One region of the Oerskovia sp. NPDC060338 genome, then DNA from elsewhere that is predicted to be linked to it. Evidence: riboswitches for the same ligand, from Rfam matches in the RefSeq annotation. Region 1 holds a riboswitch; each other region holds the start of a gene.
The links. A riboswitch is a leader RNA that binds a small molecule or an ion and turns the genes downstream of it on or off. The one in region 1 is predicted to bind S-adenosylmethionine.
Positions count from the first base shown of each region.

Region 2: another riboswitch for S-adenosylmethionine. It lies ahead of ACFWGN_RS03580 (hypothetical protein); the one in region 1 lies ahead of ACFWGN_RS15770 (NADPH-dependent FMN reductase).
Region 3: another riboswitch for S-adenosylmethionine. It lies ahead of ACFWGN_RS03910 (hypothetical protein); the one in region 1 lies ahead of ACFWGN_RS15770 (NADPH-dependent FMN reductase).

Region 1 is NZ_JBHXCQ010000012.1:134,966-144,656, reverse strand. Features, by position in the region: gene gdhA (NADP-specific glutamate dehydrogenase) at 1-1,314, opposite strand, end outside; SAM riboswitch class IV at 1,599-1,710, shown strand; gene ACFWGN_RS15770 (NADPH-dependent FMN reductase) at 1,731-2,408, shown strand; gene ACFWGN_RS15765 (flavin reductase family protein) at 2,405-2,971, shown strand; gene ACFWGN_RS15760 (hypothetical protein) at 3,045-3,461, opposite strand; gene ACFWGN_RS15755 (LLM class flavin-dependent oxidoreductase) at 3,666-4,763, opposite strand; gene ACFWGN_RS15750 (LLM class flavin-dependent oxidoreductase) at 4,888-6,003, opposite strand; gene ACFWGN_RS15745 (GNAT family N-acetyltransferase) at 6,137-6,910, opposite strand; gene ACFWGN_RS15740 (rhodanese-like domain-containing protein) at 6,907-7,317, opposite strand; gene ACFWGN_RS15735 (LLM class flavin-dependent oxidoreductase) at 7,437-8,717, opposite strand; gene ACFWGN_RS15730 (NADPH-dependent oxidoreductase) at 8,817-9,691, opposite strand, start outside.
Region 2 is NZ_JBHXCQ010000002.1:337,272-346,962, forward strand. Features, by position in the region: gene ACFWGN_RS03570 (TM0106 family RecB-like putative nuclease) at 1-1,947, shown strand, start outside; gene ACFWGN_RS03575 (hypothetical protein) at 2,035-2,721, opposite strand; gene ACFWGN_RS03580 (hypothetical protein) at 2,854-3,222, opposite strand; SAM riboswitch class IV at 3,330-3,441, opposite strand; gene ACFWGN_RS03585 (cold-shock protein) at 3,573-3,776, opposite strand; gene ACFWGN_RS03590 (polysaccharide deacetylase family protein) at 3,959-5,494, opposite strand; gene ACFWGN_RS03595 (aldo/keto reductase) at 5,718-6,569, shown strand; gene ACFWGN_RS03600 (branched-chain amino acid ABC transporter substrate-binding protein) at 7,043-8,134, shown strand; gene ACFWGN_RS03605 (branched-chain amino acid ABC transporter permease) at 8,307-9,341, shown strand; gene ACFWGN_RS03610 (branched-chain amino acid ABC transporter permease) at 9,338-9,691, shown strand, end outside.
Region 3 is NZ_JBHXCQ010000002.1:409,502-419,192, forward strand. Features, by position in the region: gene ACFWGN_RS03890 (glycoside hydrolase family 19 protein) at 1-215, opposite strand, end outside; gene ACFWGN_RS03895 (hypothetical protein) at 550-948, shown strand; gene ACFWGN_RS03900 (hypothetical protein) at 1,005-2,072, shown strand; gene ACFWGN_RS03905 (hypothetical protein) at 2,267-3,064, shown strand; SAM riboswitch class IV at 3,160-3,277, shown strand; gene ACFWGN_RS03910 (hypothetical protein) at 3,336-4,097, shown strand; gene ACFWGN_RS03915 (NERD domain-containing protein) at 4,160-5,833, shown strand; gene ACFWGN_RS03920 (hypothetical protein) at 5,859-6,401, opposite strand; gene ACFWGN_RS03925 (C2 family cysteine protease) at 6,586-7,662, shown strand; gene ACFWGN_RS03930 (hypothetical protein) at 7,672-7,944, shown strand; gene ACFWGN_RS03935 (VOC family protein) at 8,036-8,875, shown strand; gene ACFWGN_RS03940 (EcsC family protein) at 8,903-9,691, opposite strand, start outside.

The DNA.
Region 1 (9,691 bases):
CGCGTCGGCCACCTTGGTGAAGCCCGCGATGTTCGCACCGAGCACGTAGTTGCCCGGCTCGCCGTACTCGTCGGCCGTCTCCTCGCAGCGCGAGTGGATGCCCTCCATGATGTGCGCGAGGCGCTCCTCGGTGTACTCGAACGTCCACGCGTCGCGCGAGGCGTTCTGCTGCATCTCGAGGGCCGAGGTCGCGACGCCGCCGGCGTTCGCGGCCTTGCCGGGCGCGAAGAGCACGCCGGCCTCCTGGAGCAGCGCGACGGCACCCGGCGTGGTGGGCATGTTGGCGCCCTCCGCGACCGCGAGGACACCGTTGGCGACGAGCTGCTTGGCGTCCTGCTCGGTCAGCTCGTTCTGCGTGGCGCAGGGCAGGGCGACGGTCGCGGGGACGTCCCAGATGCTGCCGCCCGTGACGAGGCGCGCACCGGGGCGGCGCTCGACGTAGTCGGCCACGCGTCCGCGCTCGACCTCCTTGATCTGGCGGAGCAGCTCGACGTCCACGCCGGCCTCGTCGACCACGTAGCCCGACGAGTCGGAGAACGACACGACGTTCGCCCCGAGCTGCTGGGCCTTCTGGATCGCGTAGGTCGCGACGTTCCCGGAGCCCGAGACGACGACGCGCTGGCCGTCGAAGCTCTGGCCCTTGGTGCGGAGCATGTGGTCGGCGAAGAAGACCGTGCCGTAGCCCGTGGCCTCGGTCCGCACGAGCGACCCGCCCCAGCTGATGCCCTTGCCCGTGAGGACACCGGACTCGTAGCGGTTCGTGATGCGCTTGTACTGGCCGAACAGGTAGCCGATCTCGCGGCCACCCACGCCGATGTCGCCGGCCGGGACGTCCGTGTACTCGCCGATGTGGCGGTAGAGCTCGGTCATGAACGACTGGCAGAAGCGCATGACCTCGCCGTCGGACTTGCCGCGCGGGTCGAAGTCCGAGCCGCCCTTGCCGCCGCCGATGGGCATGCCGGTGAGCGAGTTCTTGAAGATCTGCTCGAACCCGAGGAACTTGACGATCCCCAGGTAGACCGACGGGTGGAACCGCAGGCCGCCCTTGTACGGGCCGAGCGCCGAGTTGAACTCGACGCGGAAACCACGGTTGATCTGCACGCGGTTCTTGTCGTCGACCCACGGCACGCGGAAGATGATCTGTCGCTCGGGCTCGCAGATGCGTTCGAGCACGGCGGCGTCGACGTACTGGGGGTTCTTCTGGAGCACCGGCCCGAGCGAGTCGAAGACCTCACGCACCGCCTGGTGGAACTCGGCCTCACCAGGGTTACGGGCGAGGACCTCGTCGTAGACGGAGTGCAGACGACTATCCATGAAGTGCTCCTCGGCAGGGCTGGTTCTTAACTGCACCAGGTTACGTACGTGTAAACAGCGCCGTACTCCCGTCCCACTCTGGGAGACGGCAGGCTCACGACCTGGGACATCACGGTTGCCCGGGGCCGCCGCCGGGAGCCCCGGCGCGGCCGTGCCACGCAGGCGACCCGGGCTCGCCCCGCACGCAGCGCGCGAGCCCCGCCACGAAACAACCGTCCACGCCGTGAGAAATCTCGACCGGATCGGTACAGATTGGCGCCGGTCGGGCTATACCCCTACCCAACGGTCACGAGCACCAGCGCCAAGCCCCGGCTCGCTGGTCAGCAACCCCTCCCACGACGGGGTGCTCCGGGAGATGACCTGGCCGCGCCGACACCGGCGCGGCAAGCGTGCAGCACGACGACAGCGAGGACACCATGACGCAGCACCAGACACCGCCCAGCGACTCGGCCGGCACCGGCAGCGGCCTCGGCACCCGGCCCGGACCCGACGACGGCGCATCCCACCCGCCCCGACCCGCCGTGGTCACCCTGGTCGGCAACCCCCGCCCCGGGTCACGGACCCTGTCCGCGGCGCAGGCCGTCGCGACCCGGGTCACCGACCACCTGGGCCTCGCGGCCACCCCGCCCCCCGCCACGATCGACCTCGCCGAGATCGCGGCCGAGGTCCTGGCCCCCGTGCACCCCCGGGCCGACGCCGCGCGCGAGGTCGTCGCGGGCGCGACCGTCCTGGTCGTCGCGACCCCCGTCTACAAGGGCTCGTACACCGGCCTGCTCAAGGCGTTCCTCGACCTCTACGGCCCGGACGGCCTGGCCGGGGTCGTCGCGGTCCCGGTCGTCGTGTCGGGCAACCCGGCGCACGCCCTCGCGGGCGAGGTGCACCTGCGCCCGCTCCTCGTCGAGCTGGGCGCGACCGTCCCCGCGCGGACGCTCACGCTCCTGGACTCCCAGCTCGGCGAGGCCGAGCTCGCGAGCACCGTCGACGCCTGGCTCGACCGCGCGGGGGGCCCGCTGCTCCGGGCGGCGAGCGCCGCCGTCGGGAAGGACGCCACCACCCACCAGACCGCCCCCGAGCTCGCCGAGGTGACCCGATGACCGCCGAACCCACCACCCGCTCCGACGTCGCCGGCCTCGCCGGGCTCGAGGCCCTGCTCCACGAGCAGGACGAGCCCCAGCTCAGCCCCGACGCCTACAAGGCCGTCTTCCGGCAGCACCCCGCGGGCGTCGCGGTCGTCGCGCTGCACCACGAGGGGCGCCCCGTGGGCTTCACGGCGACCTCGGTCATCTCGGTCTCGGCCGCGCCGCCGCTGCTCGCGTTCTCGCTCGCGTCGACCTCGTCGTCGTGGCCCGCGATCTCGGCCGCCCGCACGGTCACGGTCAACTTCCTCAGCGCCGACCAGGACGACGTGTCGGCACGCTTCGCGACGAGCGGGATCGACCGGTTCGCGGCCGGCGGATGGTCCCCCCTCGACTCGGGCGAGCCCGTGATCGACGGCGCGCTGTCCTGGGTGCGCGGGCGCATCATCCAGCGCACGCCCGTGGGCGACAGCTACCTGGTCTCGCTGCGCGCGCTCGCGTCGGGGACGCGCAGCGACGCGACGCCGCTGGTCTACCACGACCGGTCCTACCACCGGATCGGGGACCACTCGGCCCTCTGAGGCCGCGACCTGGGTGAGGGGCCCGACGACGGCGCGTACCGCCGTCGGGCCCCTCACCCGTGCCGGGGGCCGGCTACCAGGTCCAGCCGCGCGCGCTGAGCTCGAGCTCCTCGCGCAGCCGCTCGTCCTCGTCGCTGCGCAGGCCCGCGGCGAGCGGGTCGGCGTCGACCTCGAGACCGCTGAGCCGGCACGCCTCGCGCAGCAGCGCGTCGTACGCGCCCTGCGCGGCGAGGTAGTGGTGGGCCCGGGCGTAGACGCCCGGGTCGTCCTGGACGTCGCGCAGCTCGTGCGCGAGCTGGCCCAGGCGGATCTGGAGCCCCAGCGCCACGAGGGGGTCAGGTGCCCGACGGCGCCGCTCGCGCCACGTGAGCCGGTGCGGTCGGAGGGGTGGAAGAGCGTCTACCGGAGGCCGGTCGTGGCGCACCGTGAACCACGCGATGACGGCGACCACTGCCGCGCCCACCACGCCGGAGATCACGAGAAGCCACATCGTCGGAGCCTTCTTCCGGTGCCCGTACGTGCCCGCAGGACTCTTCCAGCCTAGGACCTGCGGGCACGCTCCGCCAGGGTTCGAGGCCCGTCGTCGGGCCGGTCGGACAGCCCTGACGCGAGGTGGGAGAGGCGACCGCGCGGACGCCCGTCGGCGAGCGTCTCTCCCGCCCCGGCGGGGCCCCCTGACGTGGTCGGCCGCGACCTACGACGCCGTGAACCCCTTGGCCCGGCGCGCGTCGGCCGGCCCCCACAGGTCGGTCTTGACCTCGGCCCGGACGAGCGGCACGACCTCCTCCGCGAACCGGCGCAGCACGTCGTCCTGCCGGGCCGGCTCCAGGAGGTGGTTGATCGAGACCGACTGCAGGTCGTGCCCGTAGCTCTGGTGGTAGTCGAGGATCTTCTCGGCGACCCGTTCGGGCGAGCCCACGAGGTCCGGGCCGCGCTCGACGGCCTCCTCGATGGTCCGGAAGCTCGTGACCTTGCCGACCGCGGCCGGGTCGTACTTCCGCAGGTCCGCGCGCGCGACCGCGCCCTCGTAGATGGGGCGGAACTCCTCGATCGCCTGCTCGGTGGTGTCCGCGAGGAACAGCCCGCCCGAGCCGGACCCGACGAACCCGTACGCCGGGTCGTGCCCCGCCGCCGCGTACTGCTCGCGGTAGTGGTCGATCAGCACCTTGTAGCTCTCGCGCGGCTGGAACGCGTTGGCGCTCACGATCGGGTCGCCCCACCGCGCGGCGAGCTCGACCGCGAACTGCGACGTCGCCGAGCCGTGCCAGATCCGGAACGCGCCGTCGTACGGGCGCGGCAGGGTCGTGGCGCCCTGCAGGTCGGGGCGGTGACGGCCCTCCCAGTCGACCTCCTCACCGCTCAGGAGCAGGCGGAGCAGCTCGTAGTTCTCCTCGAGGTACTCGTACTGCTTGGCGAGGTCGAGGCCCAGCAACGGGTACTGGAGCGCCTCGTTGCCCTTGCCGATCACCATCTCGAACCGGCCCCGGCTGAGCTGGTCGATCGTCGCGTAGTCCTCGGCGACCCGGATGGGGTCCAGCAGGGACAGCACCGTGACGCCCGTGCTCAGCAGGATGCGCGAGGTGCGGGCGGCGATCGCACCGAGGATCACGGTGGGCGACGACGACAGCACGTCGCCCGCGTGCCGCTCGCCGACCGCGAACGCGTCGAGGCCGAGCTCCTCGGCCAGGACCGCGGTCTCGACGACACGCTCGAGGCGGTCGGCCGCGGGGACGGCCTCGCCCGTGACGGGGTGGGGCGGGTTGAAGACGATGTCGAGGACCTGGAAACGCACGGATGCTCCTTGGTGTGGGGGTGGGGGTGGGGGTGGGGGGTGCCGAGACAGAGGGCGGGCGTCGAGGGAGAGGGCTCGGGCCCTCTCCCTCGACGCGAGCCCTCTACCTCGCGGGAAAGGAGGCTCAGGCCGCCTGCCCCGACGCGGCCCCGGCGTCGCGCTTGGCGACCTCCTCGCGCACGATCGGGATGACGTAGCGGCCGAAGTCGGTCGCGTCGTCGAGCAGGTCGTAGCCGCGCGCCGAGATGATGCGGACCCCCAGGTCGTAGTACGCGAGCAGCGCCTGCGCGACGGTCTCGGGCGTCCCGACGAGCGCGTTCGAGTTCCCCGCTCCCCCCGTGGCCTTGGCCGTCGCGGTCCACAGGGCCGAGTCGAAGCGGTCGCCCTGGGCCGCGATCTCCAGGAGGCGCTGCGAGCCGGCGTTCTCGGGCTTGTCGATCGGATGACGCCGGCTCAGCACGCCGCCCGCCGCAGCCTTGCGGGCCTCGATCCGGTCGAGGATGCCGTGCGCCTTCTCCCAGGCCAGCTCCTCGGTGGCCCCGATGATCGGCCGGAACGCCGCGTGGATGCGCGGCGGCGTGGTGCGACCGGCCGCGGCCGCCTCGGTGCGGACGCGCAGGATCTGCTCGGCCGTCCGGTCGAGCGGCTCGCCCCACACCGCGTAGATGTCGGCCTCGGCCGCGCCGACCTTGAACGCCGCGTCCGAGGACCCGCCGAACGAGATGGTGGGCGTACGCCCCTCGAAGGGCTTGGTGTCGAGCACGAAGTCGTCGAGGTCGTAGAAGCTCCCGTGGTGGTCGAACGGCTCGGCGCTCGACCAGGCCTTCTTCACGATCTGGATGTACTCCTGGGTGCGGGCGTAGCGCTCGTCCTTGGTCAGGGTGTCGCCCTCGCGTCGCTGCTCGTGGTCGTTGCCGCCGGTGATGAAGTGGACGGACAGCCGCCCCTCGGAGAGCTGGTCGAGCGTCGCGAAGGACTTGGCCGCGAACGTCGGGTAGGAGACGTTGGGGCGGTGCGCCAGCAGGAGCTCGATCGAGTCGAGGCGGGCCGCGGTCCATGCCGCGAGCGCCGACGGCTCGGGTCCGCTCGACCCGTAGGCGAACAGGACACGGGTCCAGCCGTTGTCCTCGTGCGCGCGCACGATGCGCTCGAGGTACTGCTTGTCGAACGGCGCGGTCGTGCGGTCGGTGGTCTCGGAGGCGTCGCTCGTGGTGGCGATGCCGAGGAACTCGACGGGCATGGTCTTCTCCGGTTCAGGTGTGGTGGGGTCTTCGGCGGGTGCGGGTGGTGGTGCTCGTGCTGGCGGCGGTCGGCCGAGGTAGAACGTGCTGCGCGAGGTAGTGCTCGACGCGTTCTACCTCGCGCAGCGCGTACTACCTCGGCGGGACGGGGGACGGATGCGGGGCGGGGCCCACGACATCCGCGAGGTCCAGCCCGTACGCGTGCAGCCGCCCACCGCCCTCTCCCTCGATCACGCGGGTCTCGCGCTCGGGCAGCCGCCGGAACCCGAGCGCCTCGTAGAGCCGGTGCGCACGGACCATCTGGGGCCCCGAGTTCATGACGACCCGCTGCACCCCCTGGACGCGGGCCACGTCGAGGACGTGGCGGGTGAGCGTCGTCCCGATCCCCCGCCCCCGGGCCGCGGGCGCGACGCCGAGGAGCCGGAAGTCCAGCTCTCCGTCGAGCGCGAGGGGAGAGATGTGCCGGCCGGGCACGGGCGTCGCGACGGTGCCGAGCAGAGCACCGGTCTCGTCGTCGACCGCGACCCACACGTCGTGCTCGGCCGCGCGGCCCGCGACGTCGCGCAGCACGTCGCGGTACGACTCCGAGATCGTGTACTCGAACCCGTACGCCGCCTCGAGCAGGTCGGCGACGGCCTCGTGCTCGGCGGGAACCACGCGCCGGACGGTCACCCCGGCGGCGTCGGTCGCGGCCCGGCCGACCTCCGAGGATGAGGACGCGTCCAGGTCGGCAGGGACGCCGGTCGCCGCCCCCACACGGCCCTCTCGGCGAGCCGACTCGACGAGGCGAGCGACGCCGTCGGCCACCTCACGCACGCGCCTGGCCCGGCGCGAGGACTCGCGAGGGTCGGCCACGCCGTCGGGCGGGCTCCCGACGCCCGCGCGCGACGTGGTGGGCGCGCTCATGCGCGCTGCCGGACGGGCTCGTGCGGGCCCGACGACGCCGGCTCGCCCGCCGCGTCCTGCGCACCCGCGCCCGGCTCGGCCGGGAGGCCCGCGTCGCGCCAGGCGGGGAAGCCGCCCTCGACGTGCGAGACGTTCGTGTAGCCGCGAGCGGCGAGGGCCTCGGCGACGGGGCCCGAACCGCGCTCGGAGCCGCAGACCACGACGATCGGGGTGTCGAGCGAGACCGCGGGCGCCGCGACCGAGCCGAAGATCGCGTCGAGGTCCTCGCGGTCCGTGACCGTGGCACCCGGGATGGCGCCCGCGCTCGCACGGCCTCCCGGGCTGCGGACGTCGACGAGGAAGGCTCCGGCCGCGACGCGGTCGCCCGCGTCGGTGGCCGGGGTGAGGAGGGGCTGGTGCTGGGTCATGTCGTCTCCTGGTCGGGTGGCGCCGGTGGCGCGGTGGGTGGTGCGGGTGGTGCTGCTGCCGAGGTAGAGGGCAGGCGTCGAGGTAGAGGTCCGGGGCCCGCTGTCTCGACGGGTGCCCTCTACCTCGCGAGGGCTGGTTCGCGGTCGGCCGCTACGGCGGGCACGGCCGGGTCCGCCGCGAGGCCCCAGTGCTGCGCGAGCAGCTCGAACGAGCGCGCACGGTCGGCGGGGTCGTGCGCGACGGTCGTCACGACGATCTCGTCGGCCGCGGTCACGCGCGCGAGCGTCTCGAGGCGCTCGACGACGGTCTCGGGCGAACCCACGAACCGCGTGTCGACGCGGTCCTGGACGGCCGCACGGTCGGCGTCGGACAGGTCCTCCCACGTGGGGGTCGTGCCGGGCGCGGGGTAGGCGATCGCGCCGTCGGCCCCGCGGCGGATCGACAGGACCCAGGCGGTGAACGGGTCGGCGATCCGGTGGGCCTCGGCGTCGGTGCCCGCGACCAGGACGTCGGCCGAGACCACGACGTACGGACGGTCGAGCACCCCCGGGCGGAACGCGGCCCGGTAGGCGGCGATCGTGTCGAGCGTCGCGGAGGGGCCCACGTGGTAGTTCGCCGCGAGCGGCAGTCCCAGCTCTCCCGCGACGCGGGCGCTGACCCCGCCGCTCGACGCGAGCACGAACAGGTCGAACGCCGCGCCCTCGACGGGCGGGCTCGTGTACGCGGTGCCTGCGCTGTTGGTGAAGGTCCCCGCGCGCAGGCCCAGGACCAGCTCGAGCTCGTCACGGAACTCGGCGGGGGTCCGGCTCGCGCCGACGACCTCCTTCTGCGCGAGCAGCCGCTGGCGCAGCGCGGTGTCGGTGAAGGCGACGCCGGGCGCGGCGGGGATCAGGAGGCCGTCGACCACGCGCGTCCCGGCGGGCTGCGCGGGGCCCGCCGCGGTGGGCTCGGGCTCGCCCGCCGTTCTCGCTTGCGTGCCCGACGACGGAGCCTCGCCCCCCGCGCTCGCCCCGCCCTGCGCGGGGGGCGGGGTGAACGCCCGGCCCAGCCCCAGGTCGACCCGGCCCGGGTGCAGGGCCGCGATGGTCCCGAACTGCTCGGCCGCGAGGAGCGGGCTCGTGGTGCTCAGCAGCACGGCTCCCGACCCGACGCGGATGCGCGACGTGCGCTCCGCGACGAGGGCAGCGAGCACCGCGGGGGACGCCGAGGCGACCCCCGGGGACAGGTGGTGCTCGGCGAACCAGATGCGGCGGTAGCCCAGCTCGTCGGCACGGACCGCGGTGGCGAGCGTGTCGCGCAGCGCCTGGGCTCCGGTCGAGCCCTCGCTCACGACCGCGAGGTCGAGGACGGACAGCGGGACGCGGGGCTGGTGGGTGGCCGGGAGGTCGGAGGTGGTCATCGGTAGGTCCTCTGTGTGTCGGTGGGGGCGCTGGGTGCAGAGCGGCCGTCGTCGATCGCCGGATCTGGCGACCGCTGCTCCGCACCCGGCGGAAGGTGGTCAGCGGGACGGCAGGCCGCGAGCCGCGAGCGCCGTGTGCAGGTGGGCGTGCCCGCGCTGGGGCCCGGGGACTGCGAGCCGGTCGACCACGCGCCGACGCCAGCTCTCGGCGAGCCCCTCCTCGCGGTAGAAGGGCGCGATGAGGTCCTCGTACGCGTCGACGTACGGACCCTGGACGGCCAGGTCGTAGGTCTCGTGGTGCAGCACCGCGGCCTGGGGAAGGCGCGGCTTGACCCGTTCGCCGCCCGCGGGGTCGGGGTGCCCCACGACCAGGCCGACGACCGCGACCGTGCCCTCGGGCAGGCCCAGCTCGGCCGCGACCTGCTCGGGGTGGTGCCGCAGCGCACCGATGTACACGGTCCCGAGCCCCAGCGACTCGGCGGCCACGACGGCGTTCTGGGCGGCGAGGGCCGCGTCGACGAACGCCACGACCGTCGAGTCGAGGTAGTCGGTCCCCTCGAGCGAGGTGCCGTGCGCGTCGCCGATCGCGCGGGCGCGGGCCAGGTCCGCGACCCACACGAGCAGGAGCGGCGCCTGCCGGACGTGCTCCTGGCCGCCGGCGAGCGCCGCGAGCCGGTCCTTGCGGGCCGGGTCGGTCACCGCCACGACGCTCCAGAACTGCATGTTGGACGACGTCGGGGCCGACTGTGCGGCGGCGACCAGGGTCGGCAGGACCACCTCGTCGAGCGGGTCCGTGAGATAGGCGCGCACCGTGCGGTGCCGCAGGATCCCGTCGATCGCGTCCGTGAGCGGAGCGAGGGGAACGGACTGGTCGGGGCCGTAGCGCTCGGCCAGGGGCGAGGCCGTCGCGGGGACGGTCTCGGAGGACGCGGTCACCGAGGGTGCGGCCTCAGGGAGGGCGGCGAGGTCGGTCG
Region 2 (9,691 bases), on a different contig from region 1:
TTCTGGCAGGAGTACTTCTCGCGGCTCAAGGACCCGGTCGACGAGTGGCAGACCCCCCGGTCGTACTTCCTCGTGGAGCGGGCCGAGGTGATCGAGGACTGGGCCCGGGCGACGCCGCGCAGCAACCCGTCGCGCCGCCTGCGGCTCTACGGTGAGCTGCCCGACGGCACCGAGCTCAAGGCGGGCTACGAGGGCGCGACCGCACTCTTCGAGGGACCGGCTCCCGACGGGATCGAGCCCGCGCGCGGCGCGGTGCGCTGGTCGACGGGGAGCGTGCGCGTGCACGGTGTCGAGCGCGGGAGGCTCGCGAGCGGCCGGGAGGTCGACGTCCTCGACGTGCGGATGCCCGTCCCCAAGGGAGCCGCCACGCACGACGCGCTGCCCATGGCGCTGACGGTCGGGCAGGTGCTGCCTACGCCCCAGCAGGAAGCCTCGATCCGGGCGCTCGCGACGCTCGTCCAGGCGCAGAACCCCGACGGGCCAAAGGCTCCCCTCGGGCTGCCGGACCACCCCGCGCTCGACCTGCTGCGCCGGCGTCCGCCGCGCACGGTGTCCGGCGGCCCGCTGCCCACCCTGGGTGACGGCCCCGAGCGGTACATCGACGCCGTCACGGACGCCGTCCGCGACCTCGACGGGTCCTACCTGGGCGTCCAGGGGCCTCCGGGCACCGGCAAGACGCACCTCGCCTCGAAGGTGATCGGTCGCCTCGCCGCCGAGGGCTGGCGAGTGGGTGTCGTGGCACAGTCGCACGACGTCGTCGAGAACGTCCTCGCGGGCGTCATCACGAAGGGCGGCGTCGCTGCGGACCGCGTGGGCAAGAAGGCCTCGGGTCCCAAGGGGCGGGACGTGTCGAGGGTCGGGCGAGACGCGGGGTCGGGCCTGCCCGACGACGTCGCGGCCGCCGAGCTCCCCGAGGGCTCGCGGCTGGTCCCCTGGCGGCTCGTGGACTCCGCCCAGACCTCTTCGTTCGTCGGCGAAGGGCCCTGCGTGATCGGCGGGACAGCCTGGGACTTCGCGCACGTCGAGCGTTTCGGTGACGGCGAGCTCGACCTGCTCGTGATCGACGAGGCCGGGCAGTTCTCGCTCGCGAACACCGTCGCGGTCTCGCGGGCCGCGCAGCGGCTCCTGCTCCTGGGAGACCCGCAGCAGCTCCCGCAGGTCTCGCAGGGGCAGCACCCCGAGCCGGTCGACCAGTCGGCCCTCGGCTGGCTGACCCGCGCGGGTGGCGGGCACGACGTGCTGCCCCCGGAGTTCGGCTACTTCCTCGCACGGTCGTGGCGCATGCACCCTGCGCTGTGCGACGCGGTGTCCGAGCTCGCGTACGAGGGCCTGCTGCACGCCGAGGCGGCCGCGAGCGAACGGCTGCTCGTGGGGGTCGAGCCCGGTGTGCACGTGGTCGAGGTCGAGCACGCCGGGAACGCGGTGTCCTCGGTCGAGGAGGCCCAGGAGATCGTGCGGCAGGTCCGGGCCCTGATCGGGACCGCCTGGTACCCGGGCGGGCGGGGTGGGGCCGCGCCCGCCGGTGGCGTCCCTGGCGAAGGAGCGTCCGGCGCCGGTGCCCCAGGTGGGGGCCCTGCCGGCTCGCGCCCCCTCGACCAGCACGACTTCGTGGTCGTGGCCCCCTACAACGCACAGGTCTGGACCGTGCGGCACGCGCTCCAGGCCGCGGGGCTGGGGGACGTGCGTGTGGGGACGGTCGACAAGTTCCAGGGCAAGGAGGCGCCCGTCGCGATCGTCTCGATGACCGCCTCGGCGCGCGAGGACGTGCCGCGCGGCATGGAGTTCCTGCTCTCGCGGAACCGGGTCAACGTCGCGGTCTCGCGGGGCCAGTGGTGCGCCGTCGTGGTCCGCTCGCCCCGGCTCACGGACTACCTGCCGCAGCATCCTGAGGAGCTCGCCGAGCTGGGTGCGTTCATCGGGCTGTGCCAGTCGGGGCGCCCGGCCTGAACCCGGCGCGCAGTCGAGTGCATGATCCGGCAGCGACACCCCTGGCGAGTCGCTGCCGAATCACGCACCCAAGGTCTGGACAGGGCCTCAGAAGTCCCCGAACCCGCCGAAGTCCCCACCACCGAAGTCGCCGAACCCACCGAAGTCTCCGCCGAGGTCCCCTCCGGCCTCGGTGAGCTCGCCACCCGTGTCGCCCGCTCCCGGGTCGGCCTCGGTCGCGCCGGGATCGCCCTCGCCTCCCGCCCCACCGTCGCCCGCGAGGTTCGCGGTCGGGTCGCCGAACATCGGGCCGAACATCATGTTGGCGACCGCCGAGCCGATCACGACGCCCGCGATGGTGCCGAGCATGCTCGAGCCGATCATCGACCCCATGCCGGGCCCGCCTTGCCTGCCACCGAACGACCGTTCGAGCGTGCCGGGGTTGCGCATCTCGGCGCGGGTCGCCATGCGGGCGAGCGACTGCGGGTCGTCGGAGGTCGCCCGCTCGGAGGGCGGCAGGTTCTCGCCGAGGTCGGTGAGCACGCGTCGCCGCTGCTCGGGCGTGAGCCGCTCGAACGCCTCGGTGTGCGCCTGCTCGACGGCCTCGGGAGGAGCCGTGCGCAGCAGGTAGCGGTAGCGGTCGATCGCGACGTCGTCCTCGCTGCGCCCCGGACCCGTCGGAGCGGGGGGCGGGGTGCCGTACACGGGGGACTCGTGGCCGTCGTAGGTCGCGTGGCGGCGCGGCGTCCCCTGGTCCTGCGGGGTGCGGCCGAGGAGCCGGTCGAGGAATCCCATGAGCGTGTCCTTCTGGTCGAACCGTCGAGGGCGGGTGCCCTCACCGGTTCAACGTGGTTCGCCGCCCCTCCGTTCCGTCGAGTGCACGATGGGGCAGCGAGTCGCTCCGCGGGTAGCGGTCGGACCGGGCAGTCAGCGGGGGGCGGGCTCCGGCACACAGCCGACCCCGCCCAGGAGCCGGACGTTGAGCGACCGTCCGGCGAGCTCGAGCGCGTGGTACTGCTCGTGCACGCGCACGGTCAGCCCGTCGGCCAGGTCGAGGCCCGTGTGGTGCCACACGCGGCACGCTCCCTCACCCGTCGCGTACTCGACGACGACCTCGACGCCACCGTCGACGGGGCGCACCGCGCGGACCGTGCCGTCGCGCCAGCCCCAGGGCCGGTTGCCCAGCATGCGTGCGTGGACGGGGTGCAGGAGGTGCCCGGTGTCGTACCGGTCGCACACGGTCGGTGCGGGACAGGGGGCGGTCGTCGCCCGGCGTTCCATGACGTGCTGAGCCATGGTGCTCCTTCTCTCCGTGCCCGACGGCGGAGCTCACCCCGCGCGTCGACGCTCACCCGGGCGGGCCCAGGGTGAGGGGCACGAGGAGGAGCGCCGTGTCGCCGGGCTTCTCGCTCTTCCCCCACGGTCGTGGGGGCGGGTCTTCCTCCGGGAGCACCGTGCGCGTCGCGCGGTTGCCGGACCAGCACGCCGGAGGGCGGTTCGCTGGTCCTCTGGACCGTTCTCAGTTCTACCACGGCGGCAGAGACCAGGCACGGAGGTGCCTGGTCCTGGACGCACGAGTGCCCCCGACCGGCGAACCGGTCGGGGGCACTCGTTCAATGATCAGCTACGCCCGGAGGCGAGTGAGATCAGAGCGGGCGGATGTTCTCCGCCTGCGGGCCCTTGGGGCCCTGCGTCACGTCGAACTCGACGCGCTGGTTCTCCTCGAGCGAGCGGAAGCCCTGCGTCTGGATGGCGGAGTAGTGCGCGAACACGTCGGCGCTGCCGTCCTCAGGTGCGATGAAGCCGTAGCCCTTCTCGCCGTTGAACCACTTCACGGTTCCCAATGCCATGGGGATCTCCTTCTAGAGTTTCAAACAGCTCCATGATCTGGAGCCGAACATCACGGTGTTCGTCGTCAACTCTTGGGTAACAAGGTTCGCGGTGGCATGGGGCCGTTGCGCAAGGACAAGCGAGGCACTGCAATCTCACCGGTAACGGTACAGGGGTTACTCCGACTGTGCTACCCCTGTTGCTAACGATTGAAGTACTTGTGTCCACCAACCAGGTCATGACCGAGCAAATCGGGCACGGTCACGAGCGTGTAACCAGCGGCCCGCAGACTGTCCACGATGCCCGGCACGGCCGACACGGTCGAGGCGTGGATGTCGTGCATCAGCAGGATCGCCCCAGGTCGGGCACCTGCGAGAGCCCGCTCGGAGGTCATGGCCGAGTCCTTGTTCTTCCAGTCCTCGGTGTCGACGTCCCACAGGATCGCCGGCTCGTTGCGCTGGGAGAGGACACTCGTCACAGTATCGCTCGTCGCGCCGTAGGGAGGGCGCACGAGGGTCGGTCGGACGCCCGACGCGGCCTCGACCGCGTCCGCGGTCGACTGCAGCTCCTGCGAGATCTGGTCGGTACCGAGCTTCGACAGGTCGGGGTGCGACCACGTGTGGTTCCCGACGGCGTGGCCCTCGGCGACCTCGCGGCGTACCCGGTCCGGGTTCGCCTGGACCGACCGACCGACGAGGAAGAACGTGGCCCTGGCCTGCTTCTCGGCCAGGGTGTCGAGGAGCTGCGACGTGTACCTGCCGGGGCCGTCGTCGAACGTCAGGGCGATGCACCGCAGCACCGAGCAGTCCGGTGCGTCGGGCGACGCGGGGGGTTGAGCGGCCACTGGCGGCTCCTCGGCAGGGGGTGGGGCGATCCCGATGAACGCTGCACCGCTCGCCGCGACCTCGGCAAGCTGCTTGCCGACGGCCGACAGGACGCTCCGCGTCGCGTCCGGCTCGAGGCGCACGGCCAGCTCCCCGTCGGCCCGGGCCGAGACCAGGCCGGGCGAGAAGACCAGGGTCGCTGCGCCGTCGGGCCCGAGACGGACGTCCCGGAACGTGTCCTCCGACGACGGCACGGGCTCGCCGAACCCCAGCCCCTCGGCCGCGAGCGCCGCTCCCGCCCACTCCGCGGCCTGCTTGCGGCCGTCCGCGGTGAGCAGGTCCGACGACCACGTCGTGGTCGCGCGCGGGAGGTCGGTGTAGAACGTCTGGCTGCCCACCTCCCCGTTCGCCCCGCCCGTGAAGGCGTAGGTCGAGGCGTGCACGCCCAGCACGTCGCCCTGCGCGAGCACCAGGTCCCACCCGACGTTGAGCTCGTTGCCCACCGCGCCGGGGTCGATCGCCGACTCGTAGGCCTGCGTCGTCCCGTCGACGAAGCGGCCGAACGCCCGCGCGAGCGAGCGCTCGCCCGGGATCGCGACGGTCGAGACCGAGCGGGCGTCGCCCGTGTCCGCGGTCGACTCCTGGTGGATCTCGAGGTTCTCGACCGAGGTCGGGTCGAGGACCGCCGGCGGGTCCACGCGCTCGGCGGGGACCGGGGTCGCGGTCGGTGACGGGGTCGGCGAGGGCTGTGCCGACGGCTGTGCGGACGCGCGCGTCAGGTAGAACGTGACGCCCGCGGCGGCGACCAGCAGGGAGACGACGACGGCGACGACCCAGACGGCCCGGCTCCGCGGGTGCGCGGGGGAGGGACCGCCCGACGGCAGGCCGCGGGACGGGGAGGCGTGCGGGGACATCAGGCCACCGTGCCACGCCCGAACGGTGCGCGTCGCGCCCGGACGGGCCGATGAGGCGAGCGCCACAGCGTCCGCCTCGACCCCTCGCACGGCCGCCCCAGGTGCTCCACGACCTTCACGCGCCGGGCACCCGGGCCGCGGGGCGTCCGAGACCCGGGGTGCGGCTCCGACCGCTGCGCGCGACGGGTGGTGCCCACCGGCGGGCGCGGGGTAGAACTGGACGATGGTCTCTCCTTCCCAGGTCCCCGGCGTCGTGCTGAACAACGGGGTCACCGTCCCGCAGGTCGGTCTCGGTGTCTTCAAGGTGCCCGACGACGCGACCCAGCAGAACGTCGAGCAGGCGCTCGAGGCGGGCTACCGGCACATCGACACCGCGGCGGGCTACTACAACGAGGCCGGGGTCGGTGCGGCGCTGCGCGCGAGCGGGCTGCACCGCGACGAGATCTTCGTGACGACCAAGCTGCGCAACGGTGACCAGGGGTTCGAGTCGGCGCTGCAGGCGTTCGAGGACTCGCGCGAGGCCCTCGACGTCGAGGTCGTCGACCTGTACCTCATCCACTGGCCCGTCCCCAGCAGGGACCTCTACGTCGAGACCTGGCGGGCGTTCGAGAAGCTCTACGCCGACGGCGCGGCGCGCGCGATCGGCGTGTCCAACTTCCTGCCCGACCACCTCGCGCGGCTCCTCGCCGAGACCGACGTGGTGCCCGCCGTCAACCAGGTCGAGGTCCACCCCACCTACCAGCAGCGGGCCACGCAGGCCGCGACGCTCGCCGCGGGCATCGCGGTGGAGGCCTACTCGCCGCTCGGGCGAGGCGCGGACCTGGACCACCCCGCCGTGGCGGCGGTCGCGGCCGCGCACGGCGTCACTCCTGCGCAGGCGATCCTGCGCTGGCACGTCCAGGGCGGACGGATCGTCATCCCCAAGTCCGTGAACCCCGAGCGGATCGCCGCGAACATCGACGTGTTCGGGTTCGAGCTCTCGGCCGACGAGGTAGCGGCGATCGACGCGCTCGACTCGGACGCCCGCCTGGGCTCCGACCCCGCGACGGCCGCGTTCTCGCAGTACCCGGCCTGAGCGCAGGTCGCAGACCTCTCACCTGCGCCTCTGCCGAATCGAGACGTCCCCGTGACGGTGCCGTAACGCGGGACGGAGTCTCGCGTAACTGTTCCCGCATACGTTCCAGACACTCAGGTCGTCAGGACCCGAGCCCGGAACGTCGGGCGCGTTGTCCGGTTCGCCGTGTGTGACTCTCTGGTTGCAATTGTGCAACTGGGGTTTCGCGCTCGTCCGACCTGTGCCATCGTCAGCACGATATTCAGTGCTGAATATTCAGGTGATCCACCGCGGGTGCGAGGACTCTGAGCACCCGGGTGCGATCTGGCGCACGGAGGTTCGGAATGCAACGCACAGCACGTCGAACGACGGGTGGGCTGGCCCTCGCGCTGGCTGCCACCCTCGCCATCACCGCATGCGGTACTCAGTCTCAGGGGGACAACACAGGATCGACAGAGTCGTCGAGCGAGACCGGCACGGCCGACCTCGCGATCGTGCCATCCGTCCAGATCGACATCGACGGCAACGAGGTCCCGGTCGAGACCTCTGGCGATCCCGCCGACCCGGCCGGTGACGGTACGGCCGAGTGCGCCGAGGGAACCTCGATCGCCATGGCCGGCGCCCTGACCGGCCCCAACGCCGCGCTCGGGCAGAACATCCTCTACGGCGCCAAGGTCGCCGTGGACGCGTTCAACGCCGCGAACGCCGGCTGCCAGGTCACCATCAAGGAGTTCGACACCGAGGGCGACCCGCAGAAGGCCACCCAGGTGGCTCCGCAGATCGTGGGCGACGCGAGCGTCATCGCCCTCCTCGGCCCGGCGTTCTCGGGCGAGACCTCCGCGACGGGCGACGTCTTCAGCCAGGCGGGCCTGCCGTCGCTGTCGGCGTCGGCGACGAACCCCGACATCACCAAGAACGGCTGGAAGACGTTCTTCCGCGGCCTGGCGAACGACGCGGTCCAGGGACCCGCGGTCGCCAAGTACATGGTGGACACGCTCGGTTACGAGAAGGTCTGCGTGGTCCAGGACAACTCGGACTACGGCGTGGGCCTCGCCAAGGAGATCACCGCGGGGCTGGGTGACGCGGCGGACGACTCGTGCTCGGCCGAGGTCAAGGTCGGCGACAAGGACTTCGCCGCGGCGACCCAGCTCATCTCGAGCTCGGACGCCGACGCGGTGTTCTACGCGGGCTACTACGCCGAGGCGGCGCCGTTCGCGCAGCAGCTGCGTGACGCGGGCGTCGAGATCCCGTTCGTGTCCGCGGACGGCACCAACGACCCGCAGTTCGTGACCCAGGCGGGGGCAGCGTCCAAGGGCGCGATCCTGTCGTGCCCCTGCGGCCCGGCGCCCGACGAGTTCGCCTCGGCCTACGAGGCTCTCAACGGCCAGGCTCCCGGCGTCTACTCGGTCGAGGGCTACGACCTGGCGACGATCATGCTCACCGGGATCGCGTCCGGCGTGACGGACCGTGCCGGGATGCTCGACTTCGTGACGAACTACGACGGTGAGGGCCTGGCCCGCACCTACAAGTGGGACGACACGGGCGAGCTCTCGTCGGCCCTGATCTGGATCTACGAGGTCAAGTAGCCGGTCGGCGCCTGCCGGTCCGGAGCGCCGCCCCCGCCTGGTCGAGCACGACCAGGTCGGGGGCGGTGTGCCCTGACGGCAGCCGCCGAGCGGACCGCGGTGCGCCCGCCTCCCCGCGGGGCGGGCGCACCGCGGTCGGCCGACCGCCCTCCCACCGGCTCGAAGGAGCAGCATGTCGATGCTCGTCCACGACGTCCTCGCCGCAGACCCACTCATCGGATTCGACCTCGCGGCACTGGGCCGCAACTTCTGGGCCCTCACCGTCGACGGCCTGACCTACGGCGCGGTCTACGCGCTCGTCGCGGTGGGCTACACGCTCGTCTACGGCGTGCTGCGTCTCATCAACTTCGCCCACTCCGAGATCTTCATGCTCGGCATGTTCGGGCAGTACGCCACGCTCCTCGCGCTCGGGTTCTACCCGAGCGGTGACGCGTTCGACAAGGGCGTCCTGCTGACCGTCCTCTACCTGGGGATCGCGATGATCGGCGGCATGGTGGTCGCGGGAGGGGCCGCCGTCGGGCTCGAACGCGTGGCCTACAGACCGCTGCGCAAACGCGGGGCACCGTCGCTGGTGTTCCTCATCACCGCGATCGGCGCCTCGTTCGTGATCCAGGAGTTCGTGCACTTCGTGCTCCCGGCCCTGACGGGTGGCGAGCTGGGCGGCGTGAACGCCGAGCAGCCCATCCGGCTGGTCGAGCCCGAGGTCCAGTTCCAGATCTTCGGTGCGAACGTCACCAACGTCACGCTCATCATCATCTTCTCGGCGCTGATCCTGGCGCTCGCGACCGACATGTTCATCAACCGGACCAAGTTCGGCCGCGGCATCCGCGCGGTCGCGCAGGACCCGGTGACGGCGACGCTCATGGGCGTCTCGCGCGAGCGCATCATCATGCTGACGTTCCTCATCGGCGGCATCCTGGCCGGGGCCGCGGCCCTGCTCTATACGCTGCGCGTCCCCAACGGGATCATCTACTCGGGTGGCTTCATCCTGGGCATCAAGGCGTTCTCCGCGGCGGTCCTCGGCGGGATCGGCAACCTGCGCGGCGCGCTGCTCGGCGGTCTGCTGCTGGGCGTCATGGAGAACTACGGCCAGGTCGTGTTCGGGACCGAGTGGCGTGACGTCGTCGCGTTCGTCCTGCTGATCGTGGTCCTGATGTTCCGTCCGACCGGCATCCTCGGCGAGTCCTTGGGGAGGGCGCGAGCATGAGCACCAGCACTCCTGCAGAGAACGACGGTGCACCGGTCTCCGGACCGGCAGCACCGGCACGACCCCGCCCCGAGCTCCCGCCCGCGGGGCAGACGCCCGTCGGGCAGCGCCCCCACGGAGGAGCGGGCGACCGGCTGCGCCTGTGGTGGGACGCGCTCGCGCGCCCGGCGCAGTGGGCGTTCGGGGCCCCGTTCGTCCTGTTCATCGCGCTCCTGCCGATCCTCAACATCCCGGTCCTGACCACGGTCGGCACCAACTTCGGGGCCGTCATGGCCCAGTTCGGGATGTACGCGCTCATCGCGATCGGGCTCAACGTCGTGGTCGGCCAGGCGGGCCTGCTCGACCTCGGC
Region 3 (9,691 bases), on a different contig from region 1:
CAGCCTGCCTTCCAGTTGTGGCCGCCGGTCGAGACGACCGCGCCGCCCGTGTAGACCGCGGACGCGCTCCACGGCGCGGCGCACGGCTCGGCCGCGGAGGCGCGGGGGGCGAGGACCGTGGCGGTGACCGACAGCGCCGCGAGGGCCGTCGTGAGGAGCAGGGCGAGCAGGGCCAGCGTCGTCGCTGGCCGTCGGATCGTGTGCGTGGTGCGCATGTTCGTACCTCTCGTCGATGACAGGGGACGACTGCGAGCCTGGCGGGGGATTTGTCCGATGGTCAACGCACGTAGGGGGTACTACGTAGGTGGGGGCCGGTCGTGGCGTGGCTCGGCTGAGCGTCCCGGTCCGGGAGCAGGGGTGCGGACCGGACGCGCTCGGGCGCCTGGGGGCGGGGGTGTTTTCTGTGTAGCCGCCACAATTGTGGTGGCTGCGCAGAAAACACCCCTCTGGGTAGTCGCACCCTGCAGGCGCGGCGACATGGCCTCGTCGTGCAGCAACTGCCTGTGTGCATCTATTGTACATGTGCACTTGGTGCACTACGTTCGTGGCATGGCCTCCGACAAGAACGCACCGCACCGCACCGACGGGCTGCCGAGCCTGGCCTCGGCCCGCGCCGCCCTCGAGGCCGCGGCCGGACTCGCTCCCGAGGAGGCCGTCGCGGCTCTCGCCGAGGCGCGCGTCCAGCTCGACGCCGCGCTCGACGAGGCCATGGCTCAGGCCCTGCTCGCCGGTCACTCGCTCCGCTCGGTCGCGGCGGACGCGGGAGTCGCACCCAACACCGTCCCGCCCCGCGTCGCCCGCACCGCGGCGCTCGGCTCCTACCGCGGACCCGACGACCGCGTGACGGCAGAGGGAGTGACCAGGGCGCGCTACGACGTCGAGCAGGGGAAGCACGTGAGTGCCGCTCCCGAGGCGACCACGCCGCTCCGCTTCCGCCGCCGCACCTGATCCACTCCCTCTCGCGCACCATCAGCCGCACCGCCCCACGACCCGAGGAGTACTCCATGGCCGACGCCACCTCCACCCACCTGTCGATGCTCCTCGACCGGTCGGGCTCCATGCAGTCGATCAAGGCCGCGACGATCGCGGGCTTCGACGAGTTCATGCTCGAGCAGCGCGGTGTCACGGGGCGCTGCACCGTGACGCTCGCGCAGTTCGACAGCGAGTACGAGGAGGTCTACGCCGACCGGGACGTCGCCACCGTCCCGTCGCTCGACCTCCAGCCCCGAGGCACGACGGCTCTGCTCGACTCGATCGCGCGCCTCGTCCACTCGACGAGCGTGCGGATCGCGCAGCTGCCCGAGGACCAGCGGCCTGCGACCGTGATCGTCGGGATCATGACCGACGGCCACGAGAACGCCTCGAAGGAGTACACGCACGCCGCGATCAGGGCGCTCGTGACGGAGCGCGAGACCGTGTTCGGCTGGACGTTCCTCTACATGGGGGCCAACCAGGACGCGATCGAGGTCGGAGAGTCGATCGGTGTCGCCCGCGAGCGGTCGCTGACCTACGAGGGCGTCTCGGCAGGGGCCGCGTACGGGGCCGCGTCGGCGAGCATGGCCCGCCTGCGCACCGGGGTCGCCGACGGCGCCGCGCCGGCCGTGGCCCGCGACACGTTCGCGGGGTTCACGACCGCCGAGCGCGACCTGGCTGCGGGGAACGGCTCGCCCGCCGGGCGTGTGCGCACGGCCCGGCCGGCGCCCGCGGTGGCGCGCCCGGCCGCACCGCCCGCGGTGCCGACCGCACGGCTCACCGAGAGCGAGCTCGTCGCGTGGCTCACGCAGTGGCGCGACACCACGTCGGCCACGAGCATCGGCGACCGCGCGACCTACGGTGGCCGCAAGCTCATCGACGCCCAGGTCGCGGGCCACGACGTGTTCCTCAACGCCGACACGTCGCGCGGCGCGGTCGAGCAGCTCCTCGCGCACGCGGCGCGGGGCCCGCTCGTGTGGTCGGCCATCACGAACCGGAACGGGGTCGTCAACAAGATCACGTTCCAGTCCGACGGCGCCCGCACCCCCGGCTGGTACTGCTACCTCACGGCCGCGCAGGCGGGGGAGGGGCGGCTGTGAGGTGACGGTGCGGTGTTGCGGCCGTGAGCGACGTCCGTGGCAGGTCACGGCCGACCTCGTCGGGTAGTCTTCCCGATCGTTCGGGCTGAAGACCATCACGCCCGTCGACGAGGCAGGGGGCTTCGATGGAGGATCCGCGGACGGCACCGAAAGCTGGGGCGGTCAGGCGGCACGTTCGCTGGGCCGTGCCGCTCGTGCTCGCACCGATCGCCTACGTCGGCTGCATGGCGGGCATCGCTGCCCTCGACCGGGGAGAACAGACGGACAGCTCGACCTTGCTCGTCATGCTCCTGCTCCTCCTGGGCGCCGTCGTCGCGCCGATCTCCCTCGTCGTCCTTGCGGTCGTCAAGGCCTCCGCGACGTATCGCGATCACCGGCGCAGCACGGGACGGTTCCGCGCGGCCGAGCTCATCGACATCCGACGGCGCGACGCGTCCGCGCGCGGGTGGCGGGACGCCCAGGCGCTGCGCCAGCAGCTCCTCGCGGGAGAAGTACCTGCGACCCTGGCCGTCTGGGACGTCGTCCCGTACGCGAACGAGGAGTACTTCTGCGACGTCCCCATCGGCTATGCCCGGTACTACGGCACGGACGTCAGCTACTCGCAGACATCGGGCTTCTTCTACGGTCGACCCTTGTTCGTCGCCGCAGGCCTGGCCGTGACCGCGCTCTCCAACGGCGCTCAGCGCACTGCCGCCCGGAACAAGGCTCGGCAGCAATGGCGTGAGCAGTGCATCAGCAGGCTCGTCGTGAGCAATCACCGACTTCTCGTGCAGACGCGAGGCCGGTGGCTCTCGTTCGACTACGCGTCGATGACAGCCGTCTTCCCGGAACCCACGAGCTGGGGGCTCGTCTGCCAGTTCTCCGAGGCGGAACCGCTCCTGCTCACCGGAGATCATGCACCCTTCGTGGCCGTCATGACGCTCTACCGGACCCACGGTGAACGTGCGCTGCGCGAGCACCCCAGCCTGGCGCTGCTCACCGTAGGCGGCTGAGGGGCGCAGTGTCGGGGGACGGACGGTCCGCCCCCGGTGCGGGCCACCGTCGCCCGATTTGCGCACAACCACGGGGTTCTAGTACAAATGCCCCAGGTCAAGAGTGACCGGCGAAACGCCCTCCGCGTGCCGGTCCGGCAACCGCGCTCTCTGCGCACGGTGCTCCAGGAGGAAGACCCGCCCGCTGCCGATCGGTAGCGGGAAGCGCAGGGTCGTCGACCAGCCCGGACTTCGGTGCTGGTCGGCCCCCTTCCTCGACGAAGGAAGAAGCATGATCGAACCGTTCATCAACCCGAACCCCGCCCCCGACCAGGTCAGCCCCCAGACCGCCTGCACGGCCCAGGTCACCCTCCGGCAGGTCCTGCTGGAGGACGCATGCGAGGCGATCGTCGGGGACGACGCCTTCCCCATCCAGTGCTTCCGGCACCCGGTTGCACAGACCCCGTTCGATCGGGCCGAAGGCTGCGGCATCGTCCCCTCGGTGCTCTGCGTGGTGTGCCGGCGCAACGCCCGCGAGCTCCGGCGAGGGGTCACGACCGGGTTCACCGCGCCGTGCGTCACCTGCCACGAGGTCTTCGCGATGCTCGAGCGGGCAGCCGCCGACATGACCGGGGCCTTCGACCGCGTCGTGCGCCACATTCCGAAGGGCAACACCGTCGTCACGACACCGCAGACCGCTCGAAGGTGGCACGGGATGTTCACCGAGGTGGTCGCGCGAGGGGCTCGGCCGTTCCAGCTCGACACGGGCTTGATCGGGCGCATCGATCCCGTCGGTCAGTCCGTGCACCCCGCCGTCCAGCGCGACGGCCTCGCACCGCTCGACCCCCAGTTCGTGTACGTCCGGCTCGCCGAGTGGGAAGCCCTCGTGCCCCGGGACCTGCGCTCCGTCTCCGACCGCCTGCGCGCAGGGATCGAGGTCCAACCCGGCAGGGTCGAGGCCGTCGTCGTCCGTGAGAAGCCCACCTCCTGGTTCGACGACGTCGTCGCCGTCGCGCTCATCCACGAAGCCATGCGAACGGGTGAAAAGCCGTGACCAGGGCGACGTGTCCGCCCGCGGGGCGTGACGCCGTCGGGCAGGTCCGGTACACCAGAGCCATGCCGCCCCGCACCTTCCCGACCGAACCCGCCTACCCGCCCGACGGGGGCGCCGAGCGCACCCTCCACGAAGCGCTCCTGGCGCAGCTGCCCGACGACGCCGTGGTCTTCCACGGCCTGCGCCTCCAGGAGGAGGAGCAGGAGTACGAGATAGACCTTCTCGTCGCCTGGCCGGGGTTCGGGATCGCCGCGATCGAGGTCAAGGGCGGGCACATCGAACGGCGTGACGGCACCTGGTACCAGGGGAACGGGGACCAGCGGCACCGCATCGACCCGGTCGGGCAGGTGCAGGGGGCGCGGCACGCACTCCAGGCGCTGCTGCGGCACCGCGGCCTGCTCGCCGCCGAGTCCCGGACCGCGCACCTCGTCGCGTTCCCGCACCAGTACGTCGGACCCGACTGGGCGGCGCTCGATCTGCCCCGCGACATGATCGTCGACCGAGGGGACCTCGAACGCGGGCATGGGCTCGCCGAACGGGTGCGCAACGCGATCACCCGGCACGGCCAAGGGCACGGGCCGCTCGCCGACACCGATCTCGAGGAGGTCGTCGAGGCGCTCGCGGGCGGCTTCCCCAGCCAGGCGGAGCACCTCGCCGCGGCCGCAGCGCACGAGGACAGGCTCGAGCAGATGACGCGCGACCAGGGCCGCATCCTCGACCTTCTGCGCGAGGCCCGGCGGCTGCGCGTCGTGGGCGGAGCGGGTTCCGGCAAGACGTGGCTCGCGCTCGAACAGGCCCGACGGCGGGCGCGCGCCGGGGAGTCCGTCGCCCTCCTGTGCTACTCGCGCGGGCTCGGACGGTACTTCGAACGGGTCGTCGCGACCTGGCCCGTGCGCGAACGCCCCACCTACGTGGGTCTCTTCCACGACCTGCCGCGCGCCTGGGGCGCCGCAGCAGGCGCGGACGACGACGGCGACTACTGGGAACGGCACCTTCCGCTCGCCCTCGGAGAGCTCGCGGCCCAGCGGTCACCGGCCGACCTGTTCGACGCGGTCGTCGTCGACGAGGCCCAGGACTTCGGCGACCTCTGGTGGCCCTCGCTCATGAGGTGCCTGCGTGACCCCGACAAGAGCGGCCTCTACGTCTTCATGGACGACGCCCAACGCGTCTTCCCCCGCGAGGGGCACGTGCCGATCGAGCTGGTCCAGGTCACCCTCGACGAGAACCTGCGCTCGACCAAGCAGATCGCCCAGGTCTTCGGCGCCCTGTCCGAGGACCTGCTCCGTCCACGCGGCATGGACGGACCACCCGTGCGCCTGGTCGACGTCCTTGCGGAGCAGGCCGTCGCTGCCGCTGACGACGCCGTCGACGCCCTGCTCGACGAAGGCTGGGCCCCCGGAGCCGTCACGCTCCTCGCGACCGGGCGCCGGCACCCCGCCCAGGTCAACGAGGTCGCGCTAGGCGGGCACGCCGCCTACTGGGACGCGTTCTTCGCCGAGGAGGACGTCTTCTACGGGCACGTGCTCGGGTTCAAGGGACTCGAGCGCCCCGTCGTCGTGCTCGCCGTCAACGGCGTCCGTGACGTCGCCCGGGCGCGCGAGATGCTCTACACCGGGCTGTCCCGGGCACGGTCGCTGCTCGTCGTCGTTGGGCCGCGCGAGTGGATCGAACAGGTCGGCGGGGAAGCGGTGCGGCGGAGGTTGGGAAAGGCGGTGAGGTGGGAGGTGGCCGGGTGATGCCGGCGGCAACCCGCCCCGCACCCTAGGACGGCTCGAGCTCCGCGTCGTCGCACGTCTCCGACAGCACCGGCGCGTTCAGGCGGACGACGGACGTCTGCTCGGACGACACGACGAGCTCGGCCCCGGCGTCGTCGGTCGACGACACCTCGACCGCCCCGCCGTCCGCGAACACGGTCTGCCCCAGGGCGGCGAACCCGTGCTGCGCGAGGACGGGGTCCAGGGCTGTGCGGACCGCCGCGAAGTCGTCGCCCTCGACGTACAGGTACTGCGCCGAGCCGGCGGCCGGCAGGACCAGGGTGCACGCCGAGCCCTCCTCGGAGAGGCCGGCCGTCCCGCTCGACTCCCACGGCGTGGCCGGGTCGAGGGACGACAGCGCCGCGAGGACGTCGTCGCGCACCACCGTGTACGTGTCGAGCGCCTCGGCGGGGCTCGCACCCGGCGTGCTCGCGGTCGGAGCCGCGGCGGGAGAGCTGCTGCACCCTGCGACGAGCTGCCCGACGGCGGCCACCACCAGCAGCACCCCGCCGGCACGCAGCCGCTTCCTCGACGATCCGGCGTCTCTCACGCGGTGCCCCCTCGCTGGGTCGGTCGACGCGCAGGTGCGCGGCGTCGTCGAACCTAGCAGCGACGGGGCGTCGACCGGGTGAGGTCGCATGGGGACCGCTGCCCATGGCCTGCCCGCCGCGTGGTCGATAGCGTGGGTCGGCGATGCCCGGGACCAAGGCGGTCCCGCAGCCACGAGGGGGGACATGCGCACCATGTTCGGCGCCGACGTTGAGGCGCTCGCAGGGCTCGGCAGCAGCTTCGTGGAGAGCGCCGAGACGCTCGAGACGGCCCGGCGGCAGGTCGACGGGATCGTCGCCACCACGGGCTGGGTGGGGCCCGACGCCGAGGAGTTCCGGCAGGACTGGTCCCGGCGTCTGGCTCCCGCGCTCGCTTCCTGCCTCGGTGCGCTCCGCGACAACGCCGAGGTGCTCCGGCGGAACGCCGAGGACCAGGCCCGCACCAGCGCGGCCGACGGCGGGTCGGTCCTCGACCGGGGCGGTGAACCGGGGGCTGGCGGCGACCGCTCCGGCGACGGGGGGAAGGACCGGCCGGGAAACCCGGACCTCTCGGGCCACGGCCCGTGGGTCGACGTCCCGCCCACGATCCCGCTCGGCGACGCGGCGCTCGACCCGAACATGATCAACCAGCAGGGCCTCGGCGACTGCTGGCTCCTCGCGGGCCTGGGCGCGGTCGCCCGCGACGACCCCCAGTTCATCCGCGACCACATGAAGCTCAACGCCGACGGGACGTGGACCGTGACGATGTACAAGGACGGCGACCCCGTCGAGATCACGGTCGAGCCCGAGGTCGCGCAGGACGGCGTCATGGACCCGAGCGGGAACCCGAGCTGGGCGTCGATCTACGAGAAGGCGGCCGCCGAGTACTGGGGCGGGAGCTACGACGACATCGACGGCGGCTACTCGAGCGATGCGTTCGCGGCCATCACCGGTGCGACCCCCTCCAAGACCGGCGAGGGGAACCTCTCCGACCTCAAGGACCGTCTCGCCGACGGCCCGGTCGCGCTCGGGACCGAGGACGAGCCGTCGTGGTGGCCGTTCGGCGACGAGGTCGACGACTCCCGGGTCGTGCCCAACCATGCGTACATCGTGGACAAGGTCGAGGAGCGCGACGGCGAGCTCAAGGTCCACGTCATCAACCCGTGGGGACCCGGCGCTCACCTGCAGAACGACGGGTCCGACAAGGTCGGCGACATGTGGCTCACGGAGAAGCAGTACAAGGAGAACTTCGACACCGTCTACGCCGTCCCCTCCACCCGATAGGACCCACCTGTGACAACGGTCAGGAATGCTCGGCAGGGCTCGCAACCCACCTTCGGGGTGCTGCGGGTCGGGATCATGCGCGTCGGCCTCGTCGACGGCACGCCCCTCGCGCAGCTCGCGCTGCGCACCCCCTCGGACGAGGCCGTCGTCGTGCTCGACGAGGGGGACGCGTTCGAGCTCGACGGCGTCGGGACGCTGCACCTCGACGAGATCCGGGCGAGCGAAGGCACGGTCCGTGGCGAGGTCACGCTGCGGTTCGAGGAGATCGACGACGCCGACTGACCGGACAGTCGTCCCCAGAGGCCGGTGTCGGCGGCGGCTGGGAAGGTGGAACGCGGGAGGCCCCGCACCCGGCGGGGCCGGGAAGGCAGAGATGACCTCACCGACGCAGCCCCGCACGTACCCGCACGGGGTGCCGTGCTGGGTGGACACCGAGCAGCCCGACGTCGACGCCGCCACCGCGTTCTACGGCGCCCTGTTCGGGTGGACGTTCACCGACAAGATGCCGCCCGACGCGCCGGGGCGCTACGTCGTCGCCTCGCTCGACGGGCAGGACGTCGCGGCGATCGCCTCCCCGCCGGACGGCAGTGACGGGACGCCCGAGTGGATCACCTACGTCGCGGTCGACGACGTCGGCGCCACCGCCGGGGCGGTCGCCGCTGACGGTGGCGTGCTGCTCTCCGGGCCTGAGACGGTGGGCCCGCCCGGGCGCATGGCCTCGGTCCAGGACCCGCAAGGTGCGCGGTTCCGGCTGTGGCAGGCGGGCACGCGCCTCGGGGCGCAACGCGTCAACGAGCCGGGCACCTGGAACTTCAGCAACCTCCTCACGCCCGACCCCGACCGGGCCCTCGACTTCTACGGACCGCTGCTCGGCTGGGAGCTCGACCCCGCGCTCGGCGCCGGTATGTTCCGCGTCCCGGGGTACGGCGACCACCTCGCGCACACCATCGACCCCGGGATCTTCGAACGGCAGGAGTTCGCGCCGCCAGGGTTCGCCGACGTCGCGGCCGGGATCGCGCGCGTCGAGGGGCCGGCTCGGTGGGACGTGGCGTTCTCCGTCGCGGACCGTGACGAGAGCGCGGCAGCGGCCGAGCGGGCCGGTGGGGTCGTGCTGTCGACGAGCGAGAACGAGTGGACGCGCGAGGCCGTGGTGCGCGACCCGCAGGGGGCGCAGCTCACGCTGTCGCAGTTCGCGCCGCAGGAGTGGGGGTAAGCGGACCGACAGGGGCAGGACCAGAGGTCACGCGACCTCGTCGGCCGTCTCGTCACGGCGACGCCTTCTTGGCTTTCGCTCCGGCATGTCGTCAATGTCGCGTGGGAACAGCGACTTCGCGGTGCGCGCGATGAGCTGAGTGAGCGTAGCGTCCACCGCGCCGCCGACGACTCCACCAACGATGGGCAGCACCTTGGCCAGCGTGATCGCTGCCCGTTGCGTCCCGTACTTGGCGACGAGAAAGAACCCCGCCTTCTTGTTGACCTGCCTGAGAACGCTGATGGGGATCGCCTTGATGGCTTCCATCGCGAACTGCTGTCCGACCTTGGCGCCGAACGCACTGAGCACCTGCTGTGCGGTCGAGCCCGCAGACACGAGAGTGACCATCGTGAGGATGTGCGGATCGTGCAGGTCGTAGCCGCGCAGATAGGCGATGCCGCCGGCAAGACGCGCATTGATGATCAGCGCACCGGCCATGTTGGCGGGGATCGTGACCGGCATGGCGACAAGCCCACCCAGGCCGGTGACGAAGCCGTTCGCGCCTGCAGCCTGCGTCGACTCGATGACGAGGCGCTTGATGACGCGTTCGACCTCCTCGACGTCCTCGTCCGGGTTTCTCTGCCTCTTCTTGCTCGGGTCGTACCGTTCCTTCTGGACACGAGCCAGACGCGACTCCGCCCACTCGACGGATCCGGACACCGGACCCACTCCGTCGGCGACGACCGAACCGACCAGCGCGGTCAGCCGAGCTGCGACCCTCTCTACCCGGGAATCGGTGGCGTCATCGGGGTCGTTCGGTGCGTTCTCGGTCGCGGT